DNA from 3 places in the Vallitalea longa genome. Region 1 is predicted to be linked to each of the others. Evidence: a T-box and tRNA genes for the amino acid it is inferred to sense, from the RefSeq annotation. Region 1 holds a T-box; the other regions hold tRNA genes.

The links. A T-box is a leader RNA that pairs with one kind of tRNA and senses whether it is charged. The one in region 1 lies ahead of argS (arginine--tRNA ligase), so its partner is inferred to be a tRNA-Arg.
Region 2: it has a tRNA-Arg gene. The T-box ahead of argS (arginine--tRNA ligase) is inferred to sense a tRNA for this amino acid. The anticodon was not compared.
Region 3: it has a tRNA-Arg gene. The T-box ahead of argS (arginine--tRNA ligase) is inferred to sense a tRNA for this amino acid. The anticodon was not compared.

The regions. Positions count from the first base shown of each region.
Region 1 is NZ_BRLB01000007.1:55,133-63,548, reverse strand. It holds gene QMG30_RS12665 (peptidoglycan bridge formation glycyltransferase FemA/FemB family protein) at 1-399, shown strand, start outside; gene QMG30_RS12660 (4'-phosphopantetheinyl transferase family protein) at 421-1,110, opposite strand; gene QMG30_RS12655 (XdhC family protein) at 1,379-2,206, shown strand; gene QMG30_RS12650 (nucleoside-triphosphatase) at 2,244-2,717, shown strand; gene yqeC (selenium cofactor biosynthesis protein YqeC) at 2,733-3,512, shown strand; gene mocA (molybdenum cofactor cytidylyltransferase) at 3,509-4,093, shown strand; gene yqeB (selenium-dependent molybdenum cofactor biosynthesis protein YqeB) at 4,086-4,877, shown strand; T-box leader at 4,996-5,208, shown strand; gene argS (arginine--tRNA ligase) at 5,258-7,027, shown strand; gene xdh (selenium-dependent xanthine dehydrogenase) at 7,131-8,416, opposite strand, start outside.
Region 2 is NZ_BRLB01000010.1:63,136-71,551, forward strand. It holds gene purR (pur operon repressor) at 1-647, opposite strand, end outside; gene murC (UDP-N-acetylmuramate--L-alanine ligase) at 1,220-2,599, shown strand; gene QMG30_RS15250 (DnaD domain protein) at 3,029-4,108, shown strand; gene QMG30_RS15255 (ATP-binding protein) at 4,130-5,119, shown strand; tRNA gene QMG30_RS15260 (tRNA-Arg) at 5,218-5,291, shown strand; gene QMG30_RS15265 (ATP-binding protein) at 5,448-8,174, opposite strand; gene QMG30_RS15270 (metallophosphoesterase family protein) at 8,175-8,416, opposite strand, start outside.
Region 3 is NZ_BRLB01000008.1:129,691-138,106, forward strand. It holds gene QMG30_RS13815 (response regulator transcription factor) at 1-478, opposite strand, end outside; gene QMG30_RS13820 (WG repeat-containing protein) at 610-3,060, opposite strand; gene QMG30_RS13825 (PaaI family thioesterase) at 3,514-3,930, opposite strand; tRNA gene QMG30_RS13830 (tRNA-Arg) at 4,195-4,268, opposite strand; gene QMG30_RS13835 (hypothetical protein) at 4,501-5,043, opposite strand; gene QMG30_RS13840 (hypothetical protein) at 5,106-6,002, opposite strand; gene pgmB (beta-phosphoglucomutase) at 6,476-7,129, opposite strand; gene QMG30_RS13850 (carbohydrate ABC transporter permease) at 7,214-8,047, opposite strand; gene QMG30_RS13855 (carbohydrate ABC transporter permease) at 8,060-8,416, opposite strand, start outside.

The DNA of each region.
Region 1 (8,416 bases):
AACAGAATAGAAGATATCTCTGAATATAAAGGACAAGAAGACATCTATGTAGCTGGTGCGATATATTTATATTATGGAGGCAAGGGTTGGTATTCTTATGGTGCTTCTGACAATATATTACGAGATACAATGCCTAATTACATTATGCAGTGGAAGATGATTGAAGATACCATAGATCTGGACTGCTATATGTATGATTTTAGAGGAGTATCAGGTGATTTGAATCCAGATAATCCACTATATGGACTCTATAAGTTCAAAAAAGGTTTTGATGGTGAGTTTGTGGAATTTATCGGTGAATTTGATTTAGTTATAAATAATTTAGTATATAAACTATTTAGATTCATTTTGCCCAAATTCAAAAAAATCAGATTCAAGATAAAAAGTAAGGAAAAGTAATGGAAGCTATTGTATCGAACACTAAAAAAATGGAGACATCAATATATTTGATTGATTTATTATTTTTATAGAATCGATATTTCCCTTCAAGTAACAAACAGAGACAATATGCTTATTATCTATTTCATTCTGCCAGAATAGACAAGAATTAAATTCATTTTCAGTCATTAATTCTATATCTTGATTATTTATGGAAAATGAAAATGAATTTAATGGAATAGATAATCCTTTTCCATCAGCTTTTATATAACTTTCCTTTAATGTCCAAAGTCTATAGAAATAATTTAATCGATTATTCTCTTTTTGATTCATCAAGTCAGTATATTCAAATTCTGTATAGAATTTTTTTGCAATGTTAAAATCAATGGGTTTAATAACTTCCACATCTATTCCTATAGGGTGATTATCAAATGCACATACAACCCAATCGCCAGAATGGGATATATTATAATGGTAACCTTCAGGCCTAATAAGATTAGGCTTTCCGTATTTATTAACGTCGAATTCTAATTGTTCATTTTTTATGTTCAATTTATTACATATAACGTATCTTGCCAATAAGTCTCCAAATAGAGACCTTTGAGCATCCTTTTTAGATCTAAATTTCAGAATTTTATTCTTTTTTTCTGATGATACGATACACAAAAGTTTATTAAAAATATTTTTATCTATATCATCGTTTATTTTTATTCCATATATACTAACCATCATAAACAGTCCGTTTCTATTTTATATTACTATATGAGTTCTAATTATAAGCTATATAAGCTTTTTTAACTTTATCAATATCATACCTTTGTATTTTTATTATTAAGTATATAAACTTATTATAGTGTAGGTAGATTATATAGTCAATCTTAACTAATATATTCTACATCAAACAGTATTTGACAAAATATTTTCATACAAGTTATAATATAGTTACATATTATTAATGTAACTGTGTTTTTAAAATCAGCTCTAAGAATGGAGTGAAAATATGGAGAATATTTATGAAGAACTTATAAGTATGAAAAAAAGGGGTCAAAGTTGTATCATGGTTACAGTTATTGAAATGACAGGTAATACCCCTGTGACGGTCGGGAAAAAAATGCTTGTTGATGGTAAAGACAATTCTATAGGGACTGTAGGAGGTGGAGCACTGGAATATTATGCAAAGCAAAAGTGTAGAGAATTGCTAATATCTCAACAAAGCAAGTTGGAAAAATATATTTTAAATGAAGGTGAAGTAGTTACAGAAGGAGAAACCGTATTACCAATGGCATGTGGAGGTAGAGTCACTTTGTTTTATGAATACATAGGGGTTAAAGCGAAAGTATATATCTTTGGCGCCGGACATGTGGGACAAGCCCTTACAAAAGTATTAAGTAAAATGAATTTTTATATTACGGTTATAGATGATCGTAAAGATATATATGATACTGTAGAATGTGCTAATAGAAAAGTTCAATCTACATATGTCAATTTTATTGAAAATGAAGAGTTGGATTTGAATAGCTACATTATAGTATGTACTCCTTCTCATAAAAATGACTTTAATGTCATTAATAAAGTTTTAGAACTTAAGTTAAAACCTAAGTATATTGGTATGTTATGTTCACAAGTGAAATTGAAAACATTTCTAGATAAAATTCATGATAAATTTGGGAAAGTAGATTTGTCTAATCTTTATTCTCCTATTGGGTTAGATACAGGCGGATGTTCACCTGAAGAGATAGCAATTTCAATAGCATCAGAAATTCTTGCAATAAGTTATGGTAAAAAAGGCCATAAGCATTTAAGGAATAATGGATTAATAGATAACTAGATGCATTTTATTATGTTGTTTGTGGAAAGGAATGCTTATGATAAATGTTATAACAGGAAAAATCAATTCAGGTAAAACAACGAAAATCATTAATTTATATGATGAATTGCAAATGGGAGATGGCTTTGTTTCAATAAAAAATATGATTGGTAATAAAGTTCATAGTTACGAGATAATGCAATTATCTACTAGGCAAAAACAGCTTATGGTTCTAAGAGAAGATTTTTTAACAGACTCTTGGTGTGAATCTTGTAAAATAGGACCATATAGCTTTTCTAAAGACACTTTAGAAAATATAGAGAATACTATTAGAAAGTTTATCAAGAAAAATATTACACCTATATTTTTAGATGAGATAGGACCTCTTGAATTACACAATAAGTGTTTCCATACAATTTTTAGGGAACTATTAGATAATAACTGTGAACTATATATAACAATCAGAAAAGATTCATTAGAAGAAATAATTAAAAAATATGATTTAGCTAATAAAATAAAGGTATTAAACTAGGAAAGGATAGTTGAAATGAATCTTTTAAATGCATTAGAACTAGATACAAATAGTAAAAATATAATATGTTTGATTGGCGCTGGTGGTAAAACTACTACAATGTATAGCATTTCAAAAGAATTAATCAAGCAGGATAAGAAAGTCTTACTTACTACAACTACAGCAATTTATTATCCTATGTCCAAGAATTATGATAATTTAATTATTTCTAATGATCTGGGACAATTAATATTAGAATCCAAAAGATTGGCATTAGGTTCAATAACAATTATAGGAAAAACAATTTTCTATAATAATGAGAAATTAAAAGGTATTGATAGAAATTGGGTCAAACCTTTATGTACAGAGGGTAACTATGATTCTGTCATTATTGAATGTGATGGCGCTAAAAGAAAATCAATTAAAGCACCAACTTGGTATGAACCAGTAATACCTAAATGTGCAACACTGATGATTGGTTGTATTGGGTTGGATATAATCGATAAGATGATAGATGAGAAATGGGTACATAGAGCTAATATTTTTTCTGGTATCGTTAACCAAAAATTAGGTGAAAGAATTAATTACGATACGATTTTAAAATTAATCCTTTCAAAAGATGGTTTATTCAAAGAATGCAATAAACATATTCCAAAGGTTGTTTTGCTTAATAAAGTATTTAATGAAGAACAGCTTTTACAAGCTCAAAAACTTGCTGAAAACATAATAAATGAAAGTAATGACATATCAAAAGTATTAATTGGAAATGTTAAAGAGGAAAATCCCATATTAACGATGGTGGAAGATAAATCATGATAACAGCCATTATATTAGCAGCGGGTTTTTCAAGAAGATTCAAAGAAGAGAAGTTATTGATTAAACTTAATAACAAGCCATTGATCAGTTATGTTGTAGAAACGGTAGTTAATATTGGTTTTGAAGAAATTATATTAGTATACCGAAACAAAAATGTTAAGAGAATAATCGAAAATCATGATATAAAATATGCTTATAACGAAATGTCATCCAAAGGTATGAGTAGTTCATTGAGATGTGGATTAAAAGAATCGTCCAATACAGATGGTTATATGTTTATAAATGGTGATCAACCTTTTTTAACTATTAGTACAATAAAAACATTAATAAAAAACTTTCATGAAAGAAATGAAAGTATTATTGTACCAAGATATAATGGCAAAAGAGGCAATCCAGTCATGTTTAGTTCAAAATGGAAAGAGGAACTAATGAATGTTACAGGTGATATAGGTGGTAGAAATATAATTAAGAATAATCCTAATGATGTATATTATGTAGATATAGCTAAAAACATATGCGGTATGGATATTGATACTTGGGAGGATTATTTGACTATCAAGGAGTTGATGGATAATGAATAAAAATTTGGTTATTGTCAGAGGCGGAGGAGACATTGCAAGTGGAACTATACATAGACTATCAAAATGTGGTTTTAAAGTGATTGTATTGGAAATTGAGAAGCCTACGGTTATTAGAAGAACGGTTTCTTTTGCTAATGCCATATATGAAAATGAAATTACAATTGAAGGGGTTAAGGCTGTTAGGGTAAATAGTATTGAAGAAGCTAAGGATAAACTTGATGGTAATATCATTCCGGTTTTAGTTGATGAGTATTGTGATAGTATAGATAGATTTCAACCTGAAATTGTTATAGATGGTATTCTAGCCAAGAAAAATTTAGGAACCAACAAAGCAATAGCACCTATTGTAATTGGATTAGGACCAGGATTTATTGCTAATAAAGATGTTCATGCTGTTATAGAGACTAATAGAGGACATAATCTCGGAAGAGTTATCTATGATGGAGAGACAGAAAAAAATACAGGAATTCCAGGTAATATAGAAGGGTATAGTTGGGAAAGAGTTATTCGTTCTCCTGGTATCGGTGTCATTGATACAATATCAGAGATAGGTGATATTGTTGAAAAAGGTGATTGTGTAGGTTATGTTAATGATTTGCCTGTTTTAGCTCCTATTAGTGGGGTTGTAAGAGGACTAATTAAAGCTGGTATAGAGGTTACTAAAAATTTTAAGATAGGGGATATTGATCCTAGAGGGAAAATTGATTATTGTTTTACTATATCCGATAAAGCTAGAGCAGTAGCAGGAGGAGTATTAGAAGCTATATTGACTTATAGAAAATAATTTTTTTCTATTAGAAAAGTCACATAGTATTAAAGTTAGATATTTATATTAATAAATAATATCAAAAAAATAATTAAATTATCAATTGACAATTATAGGATGAAAATATATAAAATGTTTAAATTCAATGAAGAGAAAAGTATCTTTATAATGGATCTAAAAGCGAGTAGGAGTAGAGTGGAAGTCCTATAAGGTCATATAAGGAGAAGAGGAACTTGGAGAAGCTGCCTGAGCTAATATTAGTTAGGGTTTGACGTTAACTGCGTTAAAGTTATAAGTGGATTGTTTTGCAATCAAGTTGAGTGGTACCACGGATTTATTCGTCTCTTTTTATATAAGAGGCGTTTTTTTTAACTATTTCTAGAAGGAGGTTTACGATTATGAAAATGATAGAGGACTTGATTAGTGATATATTAAAAGGTGCGTTTATGAGATGTAATTATGATTCAGTGTATGGGAAAGTTACATTGTCAAATAGACCTGATTTGTGTCAATTTCAATGTAATGGGTGTTTACGAGCAGCGAAAGAGTACCATAAATCACCGCAAGTTATTGCAGAAGAGGTTATGACTCAACTTGGGGATGTTAGCTGTTTTAAAAAATTAGAATATGTGAAACCTGGTTTTATAAACATTAGTGTAGATGATGGCTTAATTCTTGAATACATAAATGATATGGCTAATGATATATCATTTGGTTGCGAGAAGAGAGGAACTGGTACAACTATAGTTATAGATTATGGTGGAGCTAATGTTGCTAAACCGCTTCATATAGGTCATTTGAGACCAGCTATTATTGGGGAAAGTATTAAGCGTATAGGAAAATTCCTTGGATATACAGTGTTAGGAGATGTTCATCTTGGTGACTGGGGGTTGCAAATTGGATTAATCATCACTGAGATGAAAAGACGTTTTCCAGATTTGGTGTATTTTGATTCAAACTATGAAGGAGAGTATCCAAAGGAACCACCTTTTAATATATCTGAGCTTGAAGAAATATATCCTATGGCTAGTAATATATCTAAGAGTGATAGTGAATACTTAAAAGAAGCCAAGAAAAACACCTATTTATTTCAAAAAGGACATAAAGGGTATATTGCATTATGGAAACATATTCTTAATGTTTCGATTGATGATTTAAAGAAGAACTATGATATGTTGAATGTTCATTTTGATTTATGGAAGAAAGAAAGTGATGTACAAGGATATATACCAGATATAATAGAAGATCTTAAGAATAAAGGAGTGGCATATATTAGCGATGGAGCACTTGTTGTTGATGTAAAAAAAGATACAGATAAGAAAGAAATGCCTCCTTGTATATTAGTCAAGTCAGATGGTGCTACACTTTATGGTACGACTGATTTAGCAACTATTTATGAAAGAAATAAATCATATGATCCAAATGAAATAATTTATATTGTGGATAAAAGACAGGAATTATATTTTGAACAGATTTTTAGATGTGCTAGGAAGAGCAATCTAGTTTCAGAAGGCACGAAACTGACTTATCTAGGATTCGGTACAATGAATGGTAAAGATGGAAAACCCTTTAAAACTCGTGATGGGAATGTTATGCGTCTTGAAAATCTCATCAATGAACTAATAAAAATAGTTTATGATAGAGTAAAAGAATATGATATAAGCACAAAAGAAGCTAAGGAAATATCTAGAAAAGTAGGTTTAGCAGCTCTTAAATATGGCGATTTATCAAATCAGTTATCAAAAGATTATATTTTTGATATTGAGAGGTTTACTTCTTTTGAAGGGAATACTGGTCCATATATTTTATATACCGTAGTCCGTATAAAATCTATTCTTGAAAAATATTATAGAATCGAAGGGGATTTGAATGATAAAGATGTATCAATTATATCACCAACTGGTGAAAGTGAACGCAAATTAATGTTGAAACTCACTTTGTTTAATCAAATAGTCACCAATAGTTTTATTGAATATGCTCCCAATAAAATATGTCAGTATATTTATGAACTATCTAATGAATTTAATAAATTCTATAATAATAATAAAATAATTACTGAGAAAAATATAAAAAAACAACGTTCATGGATAAAACTAATTATTTTAGTTAAGGATATCTTAGTTAATGGTTTGGATCTACTTGGCATAGAAGTCCCTGATAGAATGTAAAAATAAAAATAAAAACTCTTTTTGTATAAAAGTAAAAATACAGAGAGTAATAAAACATATTACTCTCTATGTATGTATTGAATTAATTTAAGTATGAGTGATATTATTTTTTCTTCTTGCTGTATGGTGTATTAATAAGTGGTAAACTTGTTCTGAATTCACCGTCATAGTTATAATATGCATGTGAAACAGCTGGTGCTGTAACTATCGAACAGATTTCTCCAATCCCTTTCGCTCCATGTGCAAGTCCATTATGTTTTTTACCTACAATAATAGGTTTTATTTCAGGAACTTTATTGGCTTTGAATAGTCCAAGAGTTCCAAATTTAGCAGTAGGTCTGCAATTATCTAGAGGATAATTTTCTGTTAGAGCATAACCAAGACTCATAACAGATCCGCCTTCAATTTGACCTTCAATGGATTTTGGATTGATTGGAGTTCCAACATCATGACAAGCCACAATTTTCTTTACGGTTCCATCATCATTCAATATGACAACATGTGTTGCATAACTATAAGTAACATGACTGTATGGATGTTTTTTATCTGTTCCCATAGGATCAGTTATACAAGTATATTCACCATAGTATTCTTTGCCGTTTAATTCGCTTAAGGACTTGTTGACCAAATCTTTTTTTAGTTTGTCAGCAGCTATTTTGGCAGCTTCACCTGTAAATACTGTTTGCCTAGAAGCAGTTGAGTTACCTGAATCAGGAGTTAAAAAAGTATCTGGTGTACTGTGTACAATTATTTCTGGTGATACATTAATCACTTGACATATCATTTGAGTAATAACTGTAGCAAGACCTTGGCCTACACAGGCTGCACTTGTATATGTATAGATTTTATTATCTTTTATTATCAACCTGCATCTTCCTGTATCTGGAATACCGACTCCAAGACCAGCATTTTTCATTGCACAAGCGATTCCAGCTCCTTTAACACTATCATAATCTTCTTTTACTGCTTCTAGTGTCTCGGCACATGCAGTATATTCATCAGCAATTTGTCCGTTAGGAAGTGTCTGACCGGGTCTGATAGCATTTCTATATCGTATTTCCCAAGGTGAGATACCAACTAATTCAGCTAGTTTATTGATGTTGTTTTCTGTTGCAAAACAACTTTGAGTAACTCCGAAACCTCTAAAAGCTCCACCAGGTGGATTATTTGTGTAAACAGCTTTTCCTAATATATCAATATCTTGATAATTATATGGACCAGCAGCATGTGTACAGGCTCTTTGGAGAACAGGTCCTCCCAATGAGGCATAAGCTCCTGTATCAGAGATAATTGTAGCTTTCATAGCTGTGAAATATCCATTTTCATCACAGGCTGTAGTAAAGTCCATTTCCATTGCATGACGTTTCGGATGGACAAGTACACTTTCTT
Region 2 (8,416 bases), on a different contig from region 1:
CCTTTGGCTGTACCTCCTGCTTTCATGAAATCATCGATGAAAAGTACCTTAGCACCTTTTGGTACTGAACGTTTAGCTAAAGCCATAGTGTTAATCCTTCTTGATGAACCGGTTATATAGTTCATTTGAATAGTAGTACCTTCAGTAAGCCTAGCTGATTTTCTTACTACTATCATAGGTATATTCAATATATTCGCAGTCATAATCGCTAATGGAATGCCTTTGGTTTCTATAGTCACAACAAAATCTATTTTCATATCCAAATATGGTGCTGCCAACGACTTAGCAATCTTCTGTAATATATTTGGATCATAGAAAATATCGTTCATATAAACATATCCACCAGGAATTATTCTTTTTTTATCATTTATTAATGTACATAACTCATCACATATATCTTCAATCTGTTCATCTGACAATCTAGGATTATAGTAAATCCCTCCCGCGGCTCCAGGTATGGATTTTATTTCCCCTAATTTGAAATTATCAAAAACTTCTTCTATTACATCAATATCTTCGCTTAATGTTGATTTAGCATAACTTAATATATCTACAAAATTATTTAATGTGAAAATTTTATTTGGATTCTCTACTAACATCTTAGTAATCACTGCTATCCGATCTGTTCTATTTATTTTTTTACCCACAAAAAATTCTCCTTATCTATTAATATTCTAAAATTATGAACTCATATTTAAATAATAAATCTTTTTTAGGTAATTAGAAATAGTTATGTAAACCTAATTGTAGTTTATTATATTTTATATCTTATAGTATACCACAAAAATCAAAGAATCTGATGATTTTAATATTTTTTTATATTTCCCTTTTAAAACCTATCTTATATAGTTATAATAAGAATTGGGTGAGTAACGATTAATTTAATATTATGTAGAAATTTACTTGAATATATATTAGATTTTAGTATAAGTATTATAATATTCTTACCTATAAAAATAAATAGGAGTATTAAATTATTTTAGTGCCAATTTTTTTATCTATATTATATACTATATATTAAATAAGAGTTTTTTATAAATGATTGTACCACCCTAAAAATCAATTGAACAACCATATAGGATACTATAGAAATTGAATAAGTAAATATATAAATAACTCAACTTTCTTACCTTTTAATTATCTTACCTGATAGAATATTGAAGTGGATAGTTGAATAACTAATGTTTTCATATTATATAAATAAGGAGTGTTTAGTATAATGTATACGATTGACTTTGATAAACCATTGAACGTTCATTTTATTGGAATAGGCGGCATCAGCATGAGCGGATTAGCAGAAATTTTGCACCAAAAAGGTTTTACTGTAACTGGGTCTGATCAAAAAGGTACTCAAATAACTAAAAAATTAGAAAGCCTAGATATAAATGTATTTATAGGACACAGAGCTTGTAATATCTCAGATGATACGGGGTTAGTAATTTATACTGCTGCTGTGAAAGAAGATAACATAGAGTATATAACTGCAAAAGTGAAAAATATTCCTATGCTTGGTAGAGCTGAACTACTTGGACAGATTATGAAAAACTACAAATATCCTATTGGTGTTTCTGGTACTCACGGAAAAACAACTACAACATCAATGATTTCCCATATATTATTGGTCGGAGAAAAAGATCCTACAATTTCAATAGGAGGAATATTAAACGCAATACATGGAAATATACGGGTTGGTCATTCTGATTATTTCGTTGCAGAATCATGTGAATACTGTGATAGCTTTTTGCATTTCAATCCTTTTGTATCCATAATTCTTAATATAGAAGAAGACCATCTTGATTATTTCAAGGACATCAACCAAATAAGACGTTCTTTCAAAGCCTTTGCCAATAAATTACCAAATGATGGATATCTGGTTATCAACACTGAAATAGATAATTATGAAGAGATAATTTCTGGATTGGATTGTAATATAATCACTTATGGTAACGATGAACGTGCTAATTTTTATGCTGATAATATTACTTATAATGAATTGGGTTATCCAACATATGATCTAATATATAATGGTAAAAAAATTGAGGAAATAAGTCTACAGGTAAACGGTATTCATAATGTATACAATTCTTTGGCTGCCATTGCTGCAACTTATTGTTTAGATATGGATATCCAAAATGCCAAAAAAGGTATTATGAATTTCACTGGAACCAATAGACGATTTGAATATAAAGGTAATATCAGAGGTGTAAACGTTATTGATGATTATGCACATCATCCTACTGCAATTTCTGCTACACTATCAGCAGCAACCAAATATCCTCATGATAAATTGTGGGTTGTCTTTCAACCTCATACTTATTCAAGAACAAAAGCTTTTCTTAAAAGCTTTGCGGATTCGCTAAGTTCAGCAGATAATATTATATTGACTGACATTTATGCTGCTAGAGAAAAAAATACTGGCGATATTCACTCTAAGGATTTATTATCTGAACTTACCAAACTTGGAAAACAAGCTTTTTATTTCTCTTCTTTTGATGAAATAGAAAACTTTTTACTCCAAAATTGTCATCCAAATGACCTGTTGATAACTATGGGAGCAGGAGACGTGAAAATTATTGGGGAAGAACTAATTAAGGGATAGTTATCCACATTATCCACAATGTTGTCAACAGGCACATTGTGGTTATATAATGTCCAATCAGTTAACATAACATTCATTAATAATTTTAAAAATATATTTTCAATAGTTGATTTTTAGATGTTATTAAGGTCTATAAACATATGTTAATAAGTTATGTAAAACTTTATCCACATTATCCACAAAGTTATCAACAAGCAAATGTTAATGTTTTGTAAAACAATATACTCTAAATGTTAAAAAAACTATTGAAATCCTTATTTTATCAATAAATTTTCTGACATTTTGTTGATTTTTCTGTTAATATTATTTACCACACAAAACTTGCTTTTTATGTTATACTAATAGCACTTTATATGATTCATAAAACAAATGCTATATAAAACAAAGTTTTAGTTTACATAAAATGTTATTGGAAGGAAGATTTTATTTATGAGTATGATTACTATTTATCCCCCAAATATTAATCAATACACTATGATACCTAATATATTTATTGATGATTATTTATCAGAATCTAATGGAGATTTTGTAAGAGTTTATCTATTAATCAATAGATATGCTTCAAAAAATATGGATTCGATTTCAATGGTAGATATTGCTGATTGTCTACATCTTACAGAAACAGATGTATTGCGAGCTATTAAGTATTGGGAATCCAACAATGTTATGATAGTAAAATATGATGATAGCAAAAATATTACATCCATAAAATTAAATGATCCAAGTAATATAAGTGCTGAGATTAATAATACAGATACAGAGGTACCTAATGAAACTGTTGCCACCAAGCAAATAGAAGCACGAATAAATGTTTCAACAAAACCTCAATATAAAATGGAAGAGATTTCTACTTTTATGAGTAGACAAAACTACAAACAACTGATTTACATAACTCAAAAATATCTAGGCAAAATGTTGACTCAACAAGATATCAATACACTGATTGGTTTTAATGACTGGTTAGGACTTCCTTTTGAAGTTATTGAACTACTTATTGAATATTGTGTTTCCAATAATCATAGAAACATGAACTACATAGAAAAAGTTGCTGTCAATTGGGCTGATGAAGGCATTAATACAGTTGCAAAAGCAGAAAATAGAATTGAGACATTTAATAATAATTATTTTAAAGTAATGAAATCACTTGGTATTGGTGACAGGAACCCTACACCTAAACAGATATCTTATATGAAAAAATGGATTGATGAATATGATCTATCTATGGAAATTATTGTAGAAGCTTGTAATAGAACAATGGAAACCATCCATCAGCCACAGTTCAGCTATATTGATGCTATCCTTAAGAATTGGCATAAGAACAATGTAAAAACCATTAAGAACATTGATGAACTTGATAAACAGCATCAATTGAATTCTAAGACTAAAAAGAAAGAAGATACTAAAAATCAATCTAAATTTATTAATTATGACCAACGCACATATAATTTTGATGAATTAGAGAAAAAAGCTATGGAATTACTTATTAAAGAAACAGATGGAAGCTATTAAAAGAAAGGAAGAGCTGATATTATGGATCTAAAACGTTCTCAATATAAGTTGATCATGCAGAATTATGAGAAGAAACAACTTAATATTAAGCATGAAATTAATAAAAAGAAAACGGAAATATACAAAAGAATACCTCTTATAAAAGTTTTAGATGATGAAATAGCTTCTAATAGCGTTAATACAACCTATTATATTATTGAACATCCAGATGAAGCTAAAGAAAAACTTGAACAACTTCAAGAGAGTAATTTCATGTTATCAGGTAAGAAAATTCGTTTATTGCTTGATAATGGTTACCCTGAAGATTATCTACAGCCAAAATACGACTGTAATTTGTGCAAAGATACAGGATATATAGGCAACGAAAAGTGTATCTGCCTAAAACAAGCAATGATTGATGCTGCATATGAACAATCAAATATTAAGAATATTATTAAAGACGAAAATTTCAGTACATTTTCATTTGATTATTATTCAAATAGTATTGATTCACGTTTCAATTTATCTCCACTAGAAAACATACGTATCATATACGGTAAATGTAAGAAGTTCGTTAATAACTTTGATACAGATTTTACTAATATAATTTTGTTTGGACAAGCTGGTCTTGGTAAAACTTTTCTATGTAATTGTATAGCCAAAGCTTTGCTTGACAGATCTCATACAGTTATTTATTTGACCTCTTTTCAGTTGTTTAAATTATTTGAGGATTATAAGTTCAATAATGATAATGATAAAGTACCAGAAGAACAGATTGAATCTATTTTTGATTGTGATTTGTTGATAATAGATGACCTTGGAACAGAGTTCAATAACCGTTTTACCGGAGTTGAATTATTTAATTGTCTTAACACAAGATTATTAAATAAAAAATCAACTCTAATATCTACTAATTTATCCCCTAACGATTGGTCTAAACAATATTCTGATAGAATCGTTTCAAGGATATTCGGTAACTATGAACCCCTTAAGATATTTGGTTCGGATATAAGATTAAAGAAATATCAATAGGTTATTTAGTAACATTCTATATCAAATATAAATATTGACTATTATATTTTTAGTGATATAATAAGTTAGGTAAAAAACTTAATAACGTTTTTATATACGCACGTGTGGCTCAATTGGATAGAGCATCCGGCTTCGGACCGGAGGGTTGTGGGTTCGAGTCCTACCACGTGCGTTAAAAAATGGGTAACGATTTTATCAGCTTTCTAGCTATCGTTACCCTTTTGTTTTTATATATTTCAAGTAATTTTTAGGTTTTTAGAGGGTCATTAATGTTTTTTGACATACCTTAATATATTTTAAGTAATTGGCTTATTAATCTTAATTCTTACTATAAAGCTATAGAGTTAAACTTGATATCCATATCCGATAACATCTCTTGTTCTCTTTTATGACACGATAATATTATTATCTGTCTGTTTAGTTTACTGATTGTTTCTAGAACCATCTTTAATCGGTTATCATCATATTGTACGAAGCAATCATCTAATATCAATGGTAATGACTTATCCTCTTTAATAATATTTATAAGCCCTAACCTTAATCCAAAATACATTTGGTCAATAGTTCCTTTGCTTAAGTAATCAATATTAATCAATTCATGATTCTCTGGTTCATATGTAAGAATTTCCATATTAGGATTGATTTTTATATCTGTGTATTTCTTGTTAGTGATATTACTAATTATATCAGATACTTTTTCATTAAGTTTTGGTGCAAAGTTATTCTGTATGTCTTTTGATATATCCTCTATTGCATCTCTTGCCATAGTCAGAGCCTTAATTTTCTTATCATAATCTAATTTCTTAGCTGATTTGTTGGATATCTCATCTTCAATATCTACAATAGGTCTAACATTCTTCTGTAAATTAGCTATTTTAGTCTCATAAGAAGTTATATCCTTGTTAATACGTAAAATATCGTCTATCAGATTATCTTGTTCTAGTAATATCTCTTCTTTAGATTTATCTGTAGTCAATGTTGTTGAACTATATTTGACTAATTTTTGTTTCAAATCATCTAGGGTATTTTCGCCTAATAATCTTATCATCATTTCTTTTTTATCATTCAAAGTACTTAAAACTCTCTGATATAGATATTTCTTTTCTTTTACTTGCTTTAATCCGATTTCCCCTTCAACTTGATACTTATCTGTTACATCTTTAATCTCTTCAATCAATTTGTTAATCTCATCATTGCAACTATTAATCTTAACTAATCTAGCTTTTTTATCTTCATTTTTAGCAAATATATTTTTCTTGGTATCTTTAAATATTTCGTATTTTTCTTTTACCAATCTTATATTATCAATATCCAATTGTTCTGTACCTAACAATAAGTTTACATAATGTATCAACTGTTTTTCTTTTTGTTGCTTTTCTTTTTCCAATTTTTTAAAATCACTAATCGCCTTTGAATATCTTTTTTTATTGTCTTCATGTAAAATATTCAGATGTAGCATCTTGTCTTTTAATTTTCTAAGCTCCATTAGTTCTGCACAGTTATATTTTTTAAGTATATCATTTTGCTTTTGTATAATTTCATTTAACCTGATTTGCTTGTCTTTTTCTTCAGATTTTATTTTATCTATCTCATTATGTAGCATATCTGTTTTTCTATTATTTTTCTTGTAAACAGATATAGAATATAATGATAATCCTAAGAAGATTATAGATACTCCTAGTGGTACTATTTCACTTAATACGATACCACTTCCTAATAAACCTGCAAAAATCAATACTGATATTATAGCTATCAATTTGCTTTGTTTATTCTTACTCAATGAATCTTTATAATCTTGTTCTTTTAATGTAATATCTCCTGACTTGCTATACTTTATCTCTTTCCCTTCTTCTTGAAGCTTAGTGTATAGATATTCATCTTCAATAATACTTTTATTTCCTTGGACATCATTAAGACTTGTATCCAACTCAGATATATAATCCTTTAATTCTATATACTTATCTACTATATCTTTGTAAATATTATAATCAGCAACTATACTTTCAATATTGCTTACATCCTCATCTTCTAATATCTTAACTTGATCATATTTTGATTCTTCATCTTTTAGATATTCATCTATTTCTTTTAGTTCAGACTCTAATTCACTGTATCTTTGTTTGCAAGAATCTAGATTATTCAACTTTTTCATAGTAGAGTCAATGAGTTCTATATCTACATCTTTGAATTTCTCTATCTCTTTTATTTCAATTATTTTTTCATCTATTGATCTTTTAAGTTGTAGTCCTTCTTCATATGTCTTTTTTATTTCTTCTTCATTAAGATAATCAATCAATTCCTCATTATCTTTTTTTCTATTTTCCAATTCTTTTAATTTACTATTAATATCATTTAATTGTTCTTGGTTTTCTAAAACCTGCTGCCATATTTTTTCAGCTTGGATTTTTTCTTTCTTTAATCCTTTTATTTCTTCCGTAAGCTTACCATATGGAGTAGTCTTCTTTCTACCAGCTGTCCCTATTTCATCTAATTTTTTATTTAGTTTATCTACAACATTCCTTACTGATATTTCCTCATCCTTGCTTTCACCAAGGTTAATAAGGCTGTCTTTTACCTCTTTCACTAGATCTTCGGAAGTTTTACTACTTAACTGACCTATACTTATAGTATTGTTGAATGTCGATTTGTTGATACTCAGATGCCTAGAAGCCGGTTGATATAATTTTGTTGAACTATCATAGTCAAATATTTCAGTTATGTTTTCACCCGTACTGTTATCAAATATTTCAACCTTATCGCTACGCTTCATGAAATTTCTCTCGATACGGTACTCTTTCCCACTATATTTATAGACTAAAATTCCTTTATATTTATTACTGTTGTTCCAGGGAAGAAACCTGTCATAATCTGGTGTGAACTGCTTATTTTTTCTATATGGTTTATAGAAACCGTAGAACATACCTTCAATGAATTTATGTATAGTAGATTTTCCAGCTTCGTTAGCTCCATATATCAGATTTATACCATCGGTTAGATTAATTTCTTTATCTTGATATTTACCAAAACTTATTACATTCATTTTCTCTATATACAATTAATTCACCTTCTCACTTAGCAAAGCTTCAATGCCTTCATATAAGGCTAATTTGGATATCTCATCTTCTGTGTTCTGTTCTTCCATATATTCAATGTATTTACCAATAACATTGTTCTCATTTTCTTGTTTCAGTTTATCCAGATCATAATCTGGTGTAGTATTATCTAAGATTTCAGCATATATGACATACTCTTCCACTCTATATTTTATGTACTGCGTATCAAATAATATATCTTTGT
Region 3 (8,416 bases), on a different contig from region 1:
ATTCTGTAGCAGTTAACAATACTTCTTCTTCATTTTTCATTAACCTACAATTATTCGTATCAAGAGTCAATTCACCTAAACGTAAAATACCTCTATCTTCATTTTTACTTAATTTATAATGTCGTCTCAGTAAAGCATTTACTCTTGCAACTATCTCAAGAGGATTGAATGGTTTGGTAATATAATCATCAGCACCCATATTAAGCCCTAGAATCTTATCAATATCCTCATTTTTAGCAGATAATATTAGAATTGGTATGTTACTGATTTTTCGTATTTCTCGTGTAAGCTCATAACCATCCATTTTTGGCATCATAATATCAAGAATTGCTAAGTCAACATGATTTTCTTCTATACATTTTAGCCCATCAACACCATTATCAGCAACTAATACCTTATATCCCTCCACCTCAAGATATAGCTTTATCAATTTTGATATTTCATAATTGTCCTCCGCAACAAGAATACTGTTATTCATCTTTTTTCCTTCTTCCTGTACAAGAATAAATATTTTATTAATTATAGCATAAACAAACACTACTTAGAATATTAATTATTTTAAGATTTTTCAAGTGTATCCTAATTTTGATTTTATCCCTTACTTATTAATCATAATTTTATTATTCCTTTTTCTCTAAGAATATCATACAATGTTTTTTCGGTATTTTTAATTTTAGTAAAAAGAGTATTATATGATGCTTTCACAATTTCAGCTCTTTTAAACTCTTTTTGATAAAAATCGTAATCTTCATTCGAAATTATATCAATATATACAGCGTATTCTATAGAGTTGTTCCATTTAAAGTCTCCATCTTTATCACTATAATTCAATGCTCGTAGTAAAAAAGTAAAATAACTCTTAGCATCAATAATTGAATTACTTCCAAAAGTTGTTTCACTGACCCCATTGGTATATCCTTTTGAATAAGCATAAGCCACATACCTGTCAGCCCATTTTGGAACATCTGTAAATGGATGTTCTTCTAGAGATTCTAATGCTTCTTTTTCTTCTCCAATTAATCTTAGAAACATAACAAGTCCCTCAACCCTTGTTCCACTTTTATCCAACTCATAACCTTTTGCAGTCCCATTAAACAAACCAAAATTATTAAGTAAGTCTGCATACATATTATAAGGGACTTTATTATAAAATGGTTTTTCATCTGTAGGTAAAATATTATGTATGATTTCGTAATTACTAGTAACACTTTTACTTTCCTTCATACCTTTTTTAACAGCATAAGCAGTAATATTAGCCTTTTGATTAAGAACAATAGGACCAAGATATGGCCTATATTTCCACCCATATACATCATCAAAAGATATATAATTCTTATTGTATTTTATAGAATAATAAATCTGCGCTCCTTCTGTATCACATGATAAAGTTATAGTCTTGGTACCATCATATTTACCTTCTTTTAGACTCATATGAACATCTTTAACCTGTTCTGATGGATTATCAACATAACCAAATTTTGAACCATCAGTAGATACTCTAGCATAACCTTCTTTATAAGGACGTAATATTGCAAAATCTTCTGGGAAAATTTCATTCCCATTAATATCTATTATTTCACCTCGTCCATCATACACAACCATAGCTAAACCACCTTGAAAATCACGTGCTTGACTATATATACATGGAATAACTTCGTCCCCATTTATATCTACAAATCCATATTTACCATCCTTGAGAACCTTTCCATAACCTTCATGAAAATCATAAACCTCATCATAAATTAATTCTGTAATCTTGTTTCCTTTCTCATCAACATATCCCCATCTACCTCCTTTATAACTATAAACACTACCATATCCTCCTATTGAAACAGGAACTGTACCTTTTATTTTTCCCTTGTATAAATAAGAAGAAAATTCACCTACATGATCATATATCAGTGGTACAACCTCTTTTCCAGATAAGTCTATAAATCCAAACTTACCACAACAATAATTAGTTTTTCCGCTACCACCATTTCCACCTATAGCAACTTTTGCAAATCCATTATAAAATAATTCAGCATAATCATACGTAATAGGTGTGACATTTTTTCCTTCAGTATTAATAAATCCAAATTTCTTGTTACTAGTATTAATCCTATCATTTAAATAAGGATCGTCAATAAAATAAGACTCTTGTCCTCCTTTTCCAACTAATACAATATTTTCATATGAACCTCCTAAATAATCTAGAGAGTCATACTCACAAGGTATCACTTCATTACCTTTTTTATCTATTAATCCATACTTCTTATTTTTTTTAACATAGGTAAAACCATCATTAAATAGCCACATATAATCATAAATAAAAGGAACAATTATTTCACCTTTAGAATTAATAAATCCTCGTTTCCCATTTTTCTTTGCCGAAGCTAATCCTTCATAAAAGGTACCAATACTGCTATATTCGCCAAAGGGTATAACAACATTCCCTTCTGTATCTATAACTGCATACTGATTGTCTTTTGTCACACTTGTTAGTCCTTCGTTATAATCGTTTATGTAATCATAGAGCCCTTCAGGCACTATTATATTACCATGCTTATCATAAACAGTATATTGAGTATTTTCATCTTCATCTGTATCATATGCTACTACTAATCCATCATGAAAGCTTTGAAAATCTTCATATATAGATGGTATTATTTTCTTTCCGTATTTATCCATCAAACCTTTTTTATTATCTCTATCAAAACCAAAATAAGCATCTTCTAAACCATAAATAAATCCAGATAAAATTTGATAACATGTATCAATATCAGAAGGAGTATACTCCACCCCATTTTTATCAATAATAATACGTTTTCCATCTTTTACTACTAGAGCTCTTCCTTTTCTAAAGGGGGTTGTTATATCATAACAAAAGGGTATTTTTAAATTACCTTCTGTATCAATATATCCCCATTTTGAATTGTTTGATACTTCAGCCAAACCTTCAGAAAAACTACCAGTACCACTATAATCTGCATCAATAGCTAGATATGAACTACTTGCATTAACATTAATACTTGTACTTACCAACAATACTGTAAAAAGTAAAATTTTTAATCTTCTCATTTTTAATACCTCTCTTGTCACTTTATTATTTACAATATAATAAAACAATTAGTTGCTTTTAAAAATCAATACTTCTATAAAAGTGTACCATAATTTCCCTAAAAAACAACCTATTATATTGTCTTTACTTGGAACTTGAATTATTTTATTTAATGCTTACAAAATAAGCACCTATAGGTACTTGACTAATCGTAACAAATAATATTTTATGATTTTAAGGTATTTTTTTAATGAAATTTAGTTTTTAATAATCCTAATTTTAAGAACTTCAACACTACCTTTGATTCTTATTGAATCGTTAGTGTTTTTTTGTTGTGTAAGATTTGATTTTGAAAAGCATATTCTCTCTCAAGCAGGAGTTAAAGATTAAAACCGTACCGATTCATCTCCCTCCTACTAACTAAAACAATCAAAAATAAATAATTTAGAATCTCTAAATTTATCCTTATTTTTTTACATCATTTTCTTTAATTTTTTACCTAAATTGAAATATGAAAAACTTCCTTTTGCCAATACTTCATTTGCATCATTCATTATCTCAACATCATAAACACATATTTTCTTACCCTGTTTGACTTCTCTTGCTTCAGCAATTAACTTGCTAGTTTTCAATGCAGGTGATAGATAATTGATCGAACCAGTTATAGTCGTCATATAATCTCCATGAGATGAAGCTGCCGCTCCAGCAACAGTATCTGCAAGCGTAAAAATACAGCCACCATGTACTGATCCTATATAGTTTCTATGTTTATCAACTAATTCGATCTCCGCTTTCGCATAACCTTCAGATATTTCAGTTGTATAAATACCATTTTCTTTCGCAAAATTATTTTCTTCATTTCTAACATTAATTAATTCTTCATAATTCATATGTCAATCTCCTTGTCTACAAAGCACGCTATCATTTTATAGGTTGATACTATCTAAATCATTAGGAATGTAAAGATTACCTTCTTAATACAAATTCCCCTTTCTCGTCTTAATTGAGAATAGCCAAATGTCACTTTATTTATTCATACAAAAAACAAGCCCTTGAGAAACTAGAGTTCTAATTCTTCATATACTTATACACCATCTTGTGCATATTATAAATTATAACTCATTTTACTATTTCTCAAACCCTTGTATATTCAGCGTTCCCGGCGGGATTCGAACCCACGGCCTACCGCTTAGGAGGCGGTCGCTCTATCCTACTGAGCTACGGAAACATTTAAGATAATATTATAACCTATTAAACATTATCTTATGTACATAATAGTCTGCAACATATATTTTATCATGTTTTAACTGTAAGTCAAGAAAAATTCTTATATTTATATTATATTAAATCAAAATATATAAAGATCACCTTATGGTAATAAATACCACTTAGTTTACATAGCTAAATTAGATTTCACACAATTTATGTTAATTACAGGAAATAAAGGGTATGAAATAAATTCAAAATTTTTTAACGTAATTATGCAGATAAACATATTTGTAATCAACATAAAACCCTTCTTCTATATCTTTATAATTTTCTGGCTTAATATCAAATGCAAAATTCGAATTACCAATACCATACGATACATCTATTTTCTTTTTATTTTTATTAGTAAGTATGAGCATAGGAGATGTGACAGTTGCATTGTTATCTTCATGTAAAATTGCACTATAAATAAACTGTCCTCCATTATAATTCATATTCTGCTTAATTTTAAATTCAAAAAATAATTTATTACTTTTAGTAACATTTAATACTATTGTTGATTCGTATAATTCTAATAATACCTTACCTTTTATTTCTTCATCAGAATTGAGTGGAATCCACTCAGGTTTAATGAATAATTCAATAGGTATTTCTTGTACTTGTGTTATTTTATATCTTTTTCCTTTTTTGACATTGTTAAGAATACCATCATTAGAATAATTATTGCATATATACCCATATAAAATAATTATAAATAATAAAAACAAAACCACTAATAATATTTTTTTTTTCAATAAAATCACCTTGTTTAGAAAAAATTCCAACTTCATCTAGTTGGAATTTTTTAAATTTATTTTTAATTATGTGCTCTTGTTTGAGAAAATTCTTTTATGCAATGATCCTCATCGGATATATTAAAATTAACACCAAAATTTTTTCCACTAACTCCAAAAGAAATACCATTTATTTTAGAACTTTTGAATGTATGTGCATAAAATCCTTTTATATTACATGAAATATTCCCAAATTCCTTTGAATATTCTGCTTGCATTGCCCATCTATAACCAATACAACTATCTCTATAATCGTCATATGCGTCTTGAAAAGCTATTGCTATACCACCTAAATCATCACTTGACACTATATTGTTTATCTTATTATCATGGCTTAGTCCATCTTGATCTCCTCTAATCAAATAGGAATCTTGGATATATACACCTGTTGTATCTCCTTTTACATTTGATAATGCTATTCCTGCAACGTCTAAATTACCAATTTCATACTTATATCTACCTGAAGAAATACTCCACGTTCTATCTTTTTTAAAAGCATATTCACTATTCCAATATCCTCCTGCATTCACATACCATATATCATCATATGAGTTGTAACTAATCATTGGTTTACTTACTTCTATATCATTAAGAGTACTATTTAATATAAGCTTTTCAGGCTTTTCATCAACAAGTACATAGATTCCATATTCCTTAACTTTACTAGCTATATATTCCTGACTATATCCTCTCATATAAAGTTCAGTTAATAGCTTTTTACCTTCATCTAATAGATCGTGAGACATATTTAAGTTTTTAGTTTCTTGTTTAGCGAATTTAATCAATTCTTGTTTAGCTATTATTTCATCTTTACCCCTTAATTCAGTATTTTCATTTGTTTTAGCAAAAACTCCCGTTGATGTAACTCCAATCATTAGTATTAGAGCTAGTACTATAAATTTAGTGAATACTTTTTTCATAAAAATCCCTCCAAAGTAATATTTAATGTTGTACAACATTAAATATTATAACTCTTTAAAACATAAAATGCAACTATGTATTATATTTTTGTTATTCTTTTTCTATCTTTATATATTTTTTTAACATTACCTCTCAATTTCTATCACATGTTATATTTAATCTCAATATTAAATTATATTTTTTTTAGTTACAATAAGTTCTTTATTTTCAACAAAATTAACATTATATATTATAGATTTCTATCAATTTTTGCTATTTAATGATAGAAAGGTTTTAAATATAGATAACGTTCAACTAGTACTTACCTACAGATACCAAAAATATTTAGATATATGAGCTCTAAAGTAAAAAGATTATTTAAAAAATAAGAAATATCTCCAACCACTTTATAAAATGGCTGGAGATATGTAGGATTTTTATTGTACTATCTTAAAAAAGTAATACAATAATAGAGTATACTTAATTAAGATTATTAATTCATAAGTTCTTCTAAATCAATATCTTTTGTATGCTTATAAACAATATCCGCTTGATTAAGAACGGTACTATCACCTATCCCAACAGCAAACATCCCTGCTGACTTAATTGCTTCAATCCCTGCTTCAGCATCTTCAATACCAACACATTCTGATATATCAACACCTAATTTTTCAGCGGCATTGAGGAAAATATCTGGTGCTGGTTTTCCTCTCTTAACTTCAGCTGGATTGACTATATAATCTATATAATCTTTAATGCCTAATAAATCTACTAAAGTAGGTGCATTTTTAGAAGCACTACCTATAGCGATTTTAATATCTCTTTTCTTAAGCTCTATAAATAGATCTTTAACTCCTTCGAACAAATCATCTTCAGTACACTTAAGAATCATCTCTCTATAGTTATCATTTTTTCTAGTTGCGAATTCTAGTTTTTCCTCATCTGTAAAATCATTCTCTCTATGAGCATTTTTAAGTATTCTTTCAAGAGATTCCATTCTTGAAACACCTTTTAGTTTTTCGTTGAATTTTCTATCTATCTCTATATTTATTTCTTTAGCAAGCTTTTTCCATGCTTGATAATGTTGTTCACTTGTTTCAGTTATTACACCATCCATGTCAAATATAAACAATTTGTATTTATTCATTGTACCGACCACCTTTACGTAAATTATCTAATGTATAAAAAGTATACACTATATATTATTAACATTCAATATTTAATATATATATTATTTTTCTCCATCCATTCTTATACCTTGCATAAAATACTTATTCAGAAAAATGTATATTATAAGAATCGGTAATAAGGAAATAAGGCTTGCAGCCATAACTTCATCCCATTGTGTTATTCCTGAATATCTACTCATCATTGATTGTATCCCTACCGTTAGAGTATACTTTGATGGATCTGATAAATATAATTTAGGCTTAAGGAATTCATTCCAGAATCCCAAATAAATAAATACGGCCTGTGTTGCAATAGCAGGCTTAGCAAGAGGCATGGACACCCTTAAGAATGTGCCCAATCTGCCTAAGCCATCAATATTTGCTGCTTCCTCTATATCCTTTGGGAAATTGATATAGAACTGTCTCATCATTATTATGTATGTAGCATTAACCGCTGCTGGTAATATAATAGCATTATACGAATTAAGAAGTCCTAATGACTTTACTATAAGATAATTAGGTATAAGGAGAACCTGTCCAGGAACCATAATTGATATTAATACTCCATAATATATAACATTTTTCCCTTTAAAGTCCAACCTTGCCAAGGAATATCCTGCCATAGAATTTAAAAATACATTAATAAATGTTCCTAATGTACATATGTAAAATGAATTAAATATCCAACGTAAAAAATTAGGATCAATCATAAAAAGTTTCTTGAAAGCATGTACTGTCGGTTGTTTTGGTATAAGGTTAAGTCCACCACCTGTTATTTCTTTATAAGATTTAAAGGATGCTGAGACAGTCCATGAAAATGGAAACAGTGTAACTAATCCATAAATAATTAAAATTGCATACAGCAACCATTTTAATTTCTTGCTTTTCTTGTTCATATTTCTCAGCTCCTAATATAAGCTATCTGACTTATTTAATTTTTGTGCTATGAATGAAACTATAAATACTACTATTGATAACATAATCGACATAGCAGTAGCAAATCCCATTGTATTATTCTGTCCGAATGCATTCCTATAAATTAGTAATGCAACTGTTAATGTTGAATTCTCTGGCCCTCCTGAACCTCCTGAGAATATGTAAGCTTGGTCAAACATCTGAAAAGTACCTATGATACCCATAAGGAGTACAAAAGTAGTTATAGGCTTAAGCTGGGGCACTGTAACATGAATGAATTTCTGAAATCCATTAGCTCCATCAACACTTGAAGCCTCATATATACTTTTTGGTACTTCCTGTAAACCAGC